One region of the Azospirillum baldaniorum genome, then DNA from elsewhere that is predicted to be linked to it. Evidence: predicted binding sites of a transcription regulator. Region 1 holds the regulator's gene; the other holds the start of a gene.
What was found. The regulator LexA, encoded in region 1, represses DNA repair genes until DNA is damaged. The targets are predictions, from matches to a motif close to ATGTTCTANTTTGGTTC.
Positions count from the first base shown of each region.

Region 1 (3,367 bases):
GCCTCCACGTGGGCATCGCCGCGGGCATCGTCTTCTGGGTGGTGCGGGCGCTTCTGGCCCTGGTTCCCTGGGTGGCGCTGCGCTGGCCGATCAAGAAGATCGCGGCGCTGGCCGGCATCCTGTCGGCCATCCTCTACACGCTTCTGGTGGGGGCGCCCCTGCCGACGCTTCGGTCCGTGCTGATGACCGGCCTCGTCATGGGCGCGGTCGTCGCCGACCGGTCGCCGATCAGCATGCGGCTGGTCGCCTTCGCGGGCATCGTCACCGTCCTCTACGACCCGGAGGGGATGCTGGGGCCCAGCTTCCAGATGTCCTTCGCGGCGGTCGTCGCCCTGATCGCCGCCTTCGAACGGTTCACGCCCTGGGCGGTGAGTCGGCGGCGCGAGATGGGCTGGCTCGGCAAGGGCGTCATGGCGCTGGGCGGCATCGCCTTTTCCAGCGTGGTGGCGACGGTCGCGACGACGCCCTACGGGCTCTACCATTTCCAGCAGGTCGCCTTTTACGGCGTGCTCTCCAACATGGTGGCGATCCCCATTACGACGGTGTGGATCATGCCCTTCAGCCTGCTCTCCTACCTGCTGCTGCCCTTCGGGCTGGAGGGGCCGGCGGTCACGGCGATGAGTTGGGGCGTTCGGCTGGTCATTGAAACGGCGGAGCGGACCGCGGCACTGCCCGGAGCGACGGCGTTCCTGCCGGCCATGCCGGACGCCGCCATCGCGGCGGTCACGCTGGGCGGGCTGTGGCTGGCCATCTGGACGGGACGCTGGCGCTGGCTGGGGCTGGTGGCCCTGGCCGGCGGGCTGGTCGCCCCGGCCGCCGCGCTGCGGCCCGACATTCTGGTGTCGGAGGACGGAAAACTGATGGCCGTGCGCGGCGCGGAGGGGATTCTCAGCCTGTCCACCGCCAGCGACGGGCGGGCCGCCAACACGTGGAGGCGGCGCGACGGCATGGAGAAGCCGGAGGAGAAAGCCGGTCAGGATGTCTGGCCACTCGTCGGGGTCAGCCTGGACGGGCGGCTGCGCTGCGACGCTCTGGGATGCCTTTACCGCGCGCAGGGGAAGACAGTGGCGCTGCTGCGCCAGCCGGACGCCTTGACTGAGGATTGCGCGGTGGCCGACGCGGTGGTGATCGCGACCCCGTCGCGCGGGTGCCGGGCGCCGCTGGTCATCGACCGTTGGCAACTGCGGCGGGAGGGCGCGCACACGCTCACCCTGTCGGACAAGGGCATCCGGGTGGAAACCGTCCGGGGGCAACGCGGCGACCGCCCGTGGACGATGGGAGGAAGGACGATGGGCGGAACGCTGTCCGATGGAAAGACCGGGGGGCGCTGAACCGCCGCCCCGGCGCGTCCTGCCGTCAGTACTTCCGCACCAGACCGACGAGGCGACCCTGCACCCGAACGCGGTCGGCGCCGAAGATGCGGGTCTCGTAGGCGGCGTTGGCCGGTTCGAGCGCCACGGTGTTGCCCTTGCGGCGCAGGCGCTTCAGCGTGACCTCGGCGTCGTCGACCAGGGCGACGACGATGGAGCCGTTCTCCGCGCTGTCGCAGCGCTGGATGACCACCGTGTCATGGTCGAGGATGCCGGCCTCCACCATGGAATCGCCGGCGACTTCCAGCGCGTAGTGGTCGCCCATGCCGAGCATGGCGGCGGGAATGTCCACGAAGGCGGAACCGTCGCGCAACGCCTCGATGGGCGTGCCCGCGGCGATTCGGCCGTAGAGCGGCAACTGCACGGATTCGGACGCCGGGTTCGCCTCGCGTCCCGCGAAGCTGAAGTCGCCCTTGATGACGTTGGGCTGGAACTTGGCGCGCGGCGGCCGGGTGCGGGCGGTCTCAAGCCCCTCCGGCAGGCGCAGCACCTCCAGCGCGCGGGCGCGGTGGGGCAGGCGGCGGATGAAGCCGCGCTCCTCCAGCCCCGTGATGAGGCGGTGGATGCCCGACTTGGACTTCAGGTTGAGAGCGTCCTTCATTTCGTCGAAGGAAGGGGACACACCGCCCTGTCCGAGCCGCTCGTTGATGAAAAGCAGCAATTCATGCTGCTTGCGCGTGAGCATTTGTGCCTCCCGGCCGGTTCCGCACTAGATATGGAACAAAAGCAAAACGTTCCATCTTGTTCTAGTTTGGTTCTTAACCCCCGTCAAGCCCTACGGATGAAATCAATCGCAAATCGACGGACAGGACTCCCAAATGGATTTCCCGTGCGGAACGGATTAAAGCGACAGGACACCGCCGCTCAGCGGGATCACCGTCACGCGGTCGCCCACGGCGGCGGCGGTTGCCTGCGGCTCGCGGACGATCAGGGCGTCGGCCCGGGCCAGCCGGGACATCATCGCGCTGTCCTGGCGCGGGAAGGGGGTGGCGACGGGCTCGCCGTCCGCCCCGGTGGACAGGGTGGCGCGCAGGAAATCCGTGCGGTCGTCGTTGGCCTTCAGCGGCGCGCCAAGCCGCGCCGTGAGCGTGGCGTTCTCGGCGGGCAACCCCTGGAGACGGCGAAGGACGGGCACCAGGAACAGCAGGGCGGCCACCCCGGTGGACACCGGATTGCCGGGCAGGCCGAGCAGCGGCACGCCGCTCGCCGTCCCGAAAATCAACGGCTTACCGGGCTTCATGGCGACGCGGTAGAAATCCAACGACAGCCCGCCCAGCACATCGCGCACATGGTCGTGCTCGCCTTGCGAGGCGCCGCCCGTGGTCACCAGCAGGTCGCAGCCGGCCGCCCCGGCGGCCATGGCGGCGAGATGCTCCGGATCGTCCTTGGCCACGCCGAGATTGTGGGCGAGCCCGCCCTGGCTGGCGACCAGCGCGCACAGGCCGAGCGCGTTGGAACTGACGATCTGGCTCGGTCCCAGCGGATCGCCGGGCAGGGCGATCTCGTCCCCGGTGGCGAGCACGGCGACCCGCGGTCGGCGGTGGACGCGCAGCCAGGGCAGGTTGGCCGCGGCGGCCAGGGCGACGTCGCGGGCGGTGAGCAGCCGTCCCTTGGGAAGCAACTCCTCTCCCGCGGTGAAGTCCAGTCCGGCGGGACGGATGAAGCGCCCCGCGGGCACGGCGCGCCCGACGCGCACGCGATCCCCGGCGTCCTCGCAATCCTCCTGCATCACCACGGCGTCGGCGCCGGCGGGCAGGGGCGCGCCGGTGAAGATGCGCACGGCCTCGCCGGCTCCAACCGATCCGGCGAAGGCGTGGCCGGCGGCGGACTCGCCGATGCGGCGCAGGGTGACCGGCGCGTCCGCCGAAGCCGGGACGATGTCGGCGGAGCGGACGGCCCAGCCGTCCATGGCCGCGGCGGCGAAGGGCGGCTGGGTCAGCCGGGCGACGGCGGGCTCCGCCAGGACGCGCCCCAGCGCGTCGGGCAGCGGCACCGTC
Region 1 covers NZ_CP022253.1:2,067,763-2,071,129, reverse strand. Annotated here, with positions in the region: gene Sp245p_RS09800 (ComEC/Rec2 family competence protein) at 1-1,331, shown strand, start outside; gene lexA (transcriptional repressor LexA) at 1,357-2,055, opposite strand; gene Sp245p_RS09790 (molybdopterin molybdotransferase MoeA) at 2,212-3,367, opposite strand, start outside.

Region 2 (3,367 bases), 1.4 Mb from region 1:
GAGATGATGCAATTCCGCGAACGGCGCCGCGTGATCCAGGTGATCCGCACCGTCTACGATCCAGACCTGAAGCGCGGTCGGTCGGAGTTGGTCGGGAAGATCGACAAGGCCGCGCCCGTGGTCACCGACAGGCTGCAGAAAAGCTGCACGGCGGAGGAACTGTCGGAAATCCTCACCTATCTGGACGACCGCCACAACCGCCTGCGCAACGAGGCGGTGCGCGCCGGGGCGGAAACCCTGCCGGCCCAGATGCGGGAGGCGGCGGAGTATTTCCGCACCCACCGCGACGACGACGCGCGGGCCTTCGCCACAGAAATCCGCTTGGCGTGGGAGGAGTTGAAAACGGCGTTGCGCGACTCCGGCTTTTCAAAGAACAAGCTGTTGAAGAAAGCTGCGGAGCGGGCCGAAGCGGCGCCGGTCGCCGTACAGGTCGCTGCGGAGGAGGTGGCCGAACCGGTGGAAGTTCCGCCTGCCGAGGCGCGGGCCCGCAAGCCGCACGCAAGGAAGGCGAAGACCGCCCGTGTCGTTGCCCTGAACACAGGGGGTTCCAAGGCGGACGAAACCGGTGCTCCTCCGGCCGCGTGACGGCGGCGCCGGCTCAAGCCTCCGCAAGGAACAGCAGGCTGGCGGCGTTGCGGTGGTGGGCCAATGCGGTGGTGAGGCGGGACAGCCACGCGTCGCCGGCGGTCCGGTCGGCAGGCAGGGCGCGACGCCGCCGCGCTGCGCCTTGCCGGGCCTCGGCGGCCAAGCGGTCGTGCAGGCGAAGCACCGCGGCGCGGGCCAGGGCGGCGTGCCGGTCCGACCCGTCGAGAAGCGCCGTCCGAAGCACACCGCGGGACGGCGCGTCGTCGTGACGGCGTTCGAGAGCATCCAAACGATGTGAAATGAGGGACAGCGGGGCGTTGAATGGACGCGGCAGCGCCCCGGTGGATCCGGTCATCCCCGGACGTTAAGCCTTCTGATGACCGATGTAAGGGAAGAATGTCCTAGGACAGAGTGCCGCAGGGCTGACGCTTACTGGCTTGCCCAGACGATGCGGGCCATCCAGGCCACTTCGGCGCGCGGGATGCTGCGGTCCGGGTGGGCGCGGTTGATGGAGATCAGCTCGATCTTGGTGGCGGTTTCGCGAAGGAGTTGCTTCGCCATCACCTCGCCGCCCTTGGTGCGGACGACGACGCGGTCGTTGCGCCGGATCTGCGCGGCGGGCGAGACGATGATGGTGTCGCCGTCGCGGTAGACGGGGTCCATGCTGTCCCCGGCGATCTCCAGCGCGTAGGCGTGGGGGTCGCCGATGCTGGGAAACAGAAGCTCGTCCCAGCCGACGCCCGAAGGAAAGCCGGCGTCGTCGAAGAAACCCGCGTTGCCCGCCTGCGCATAGCCGATGACCGGCACCCGCTGGAGCGAGCCGGCGCCCGCGGCATCGCCGACGAGACTGACGAACTCCGACAGCGACGCGCCGGTCGCCTCCAGAACCTTGGACACGCTCTCCGTCGACGGCCAGCGGAGCTTGCCGTCGCCGGTGGTCCGCTTGCTCTTGTTGAAGGTCGTCGGGTCCAGCCCCGCGCGCCGCGCGAGTCCGGAGGCCGACAGCCCGTGCTGGGCCGCGAGGCGGTCGATCGCCCGCCAAATGTCCGCATGTTTGAGCATGGGAGGATAATCACATAAACGAACCAGCCCGTCCCTAGGAACCTATTCATATTTTCCTTGACGAAGGACTTTAATCAGTACATAACGTGAACATGTGTTCGCCAGCCGCGCGTGCCGCGGCCCATCCGGCGCTCCGCCCGAGAGCGAAGTTGCGCCCGCGAACCCAAAAGCTGCAATTCTCAGGGAGACCTCACGCATGGTCCAGCACCGCAACACGTTTATGGTTCTGTCCGACGCTGTCGGCGAACCGTTCGGCAGCGCGGAGGAGGCGTGGTTCTGGTCGGTCCAGGCGCAGGACGCCAAGGCCGCCGGCGCCCGCATCGCCGCCGGGCGGGGGCTGGTCCAGCGTCCTTGCGAGCCCGGCGACGTGCTGTGCGCGGTGGACCGGCTGTACCGTCGCCGCCTGCTGATCCGCGACCATCTGCACGTGCTGGTCCACTACGGGCGCCGCCTGATGGCGCCGGACCCGGCGCGGTACCGTGAGCAGCGCGCCCACACCCTCTGGCAGGAGGCGTTCGACCGGCTCCGCCCGGTGCTGCGCGAGAAGGGCATCGTCCAGTGAGCACGCCGACGCCTCAGTTGTGCCAAGTGGGGCCCTGCCGGGCCGGAGCGGACGCGCCGCGCGTCTGGGTGGTCTTCCGGGGCGAGGCGGAGCTGTGGTGGCTGCGCCTCCTGAAACCGGGATTCCGCCACTGCTTCGCGCTGCTGCATGACGGGCGCCACTGGGTGATCGTCGATCCCCTTTCGCCCTTCACCGACGTGTCGGTCCTCGACCTGCCCGGGGCCTTCGATCTGCCGGGCTGGTACCGCGGGATGGGGATGGCGGTGGCTCCGGCGCCGGTGCGGCGCGGCCTGACGCGTCCGGCCCCCTGGGCGCCCTTCACCTGCGTCGAGGCGGTCAAACGTCTGCTGGGGTTGCACGCGCCTGCGGTCCTGACGCCCTGGCAGCTTTACCGACGGCTGGCGCGTCCCCCCGCGTCCTGATCCGCGCCGCCGTCCCGCCCCCGCTTCCAGTCGCCCTGTCTCACCACGAACAAGGACACCCCGCTCATGGCGAACCTGTTCAAGGCGCCGCGGCCGACGGCGCCGCCCGCGCCCGCCCCGGACCCCACCCCGAATCCCGCGCCCATCCCTCAACCCGCGCCGACTCCCACTCCCGAGCCTGTCCTCGCGCCGGCCCCGGCGCCGGTGGAAGCTCCAGCGCCGGTTCCCGTCACGACGCCCTGGTGGAACACAGCCCCGGAACCGGCGCCGGCACCCGCCGCCCCGGTGGTCGCGGCCCCGGCTCCCGTGGTGGTGCCCGCCGCCGATCCGGTCACCCCGCCTCCGGCGACGGAGGAGGAGAAGGACCCGGCCAAGGCCGCAGAAGCGCTGATCCAGCGGCGCAACCGGGGACGGGCGGGGACGGTCCAGACCTCCTGGCGGGGCGCGCTGGACGTCGGCGCGCTGGTGCCGCTGCGCAAGCGCCTGTTGGGGGAGTGAGGCCATGAAGGACACCGCGCACGGCACCCCCCGGGGGGGCCGCAAGGGGGATGCCGCATCCGCGTTGCCAAACGGGCCGGAGCGTCTGCTGGAGCGCTACCGGGCGGCACGGGAGCGCCGGTCGGTCTGGGAAAGCCATTGGCAGGACTGCTACGACCACGCCCTGCCCAACGGACAGCCCTTCCGCGGCGGCGGCACCCCCGGCGAGCGGCGGGTGGACCGGCTGTTCGACGGGACC
Region 2 covers NZ_CP022253.1:711,076-714,442, forward strand. Annotated here, with positions in the region: gene Sp245p_RS03305 (hypothetical protein) at 4-585, shown strand; gene Sp245p_RS03310 (hypothetical protein) at 599-940, opposite strand; gene Sp245p_RS03315 (S24 family peptidase) at 1,015-1,647, opposite strand; gene Sp245p_RS03320 (hypothetical protein) at 1,844-2,209, shown strand; gene Sp245p_RS03325 (hypothetical protein) at 2,206-2,631, shown strand; gene Sp245p_RS03330 (hypothetical protein) at 2,698-3,129, shown strand; gene Sp245p_RS03335 (portal protein) at 3,134-3,367, shown strand, end outside.
Region 2: Sp245p_RS03315 (S24 family peptidase) is a predicted target of LexA. The motif match lies at 1,725-1,741, and genes of this name have one in related genera.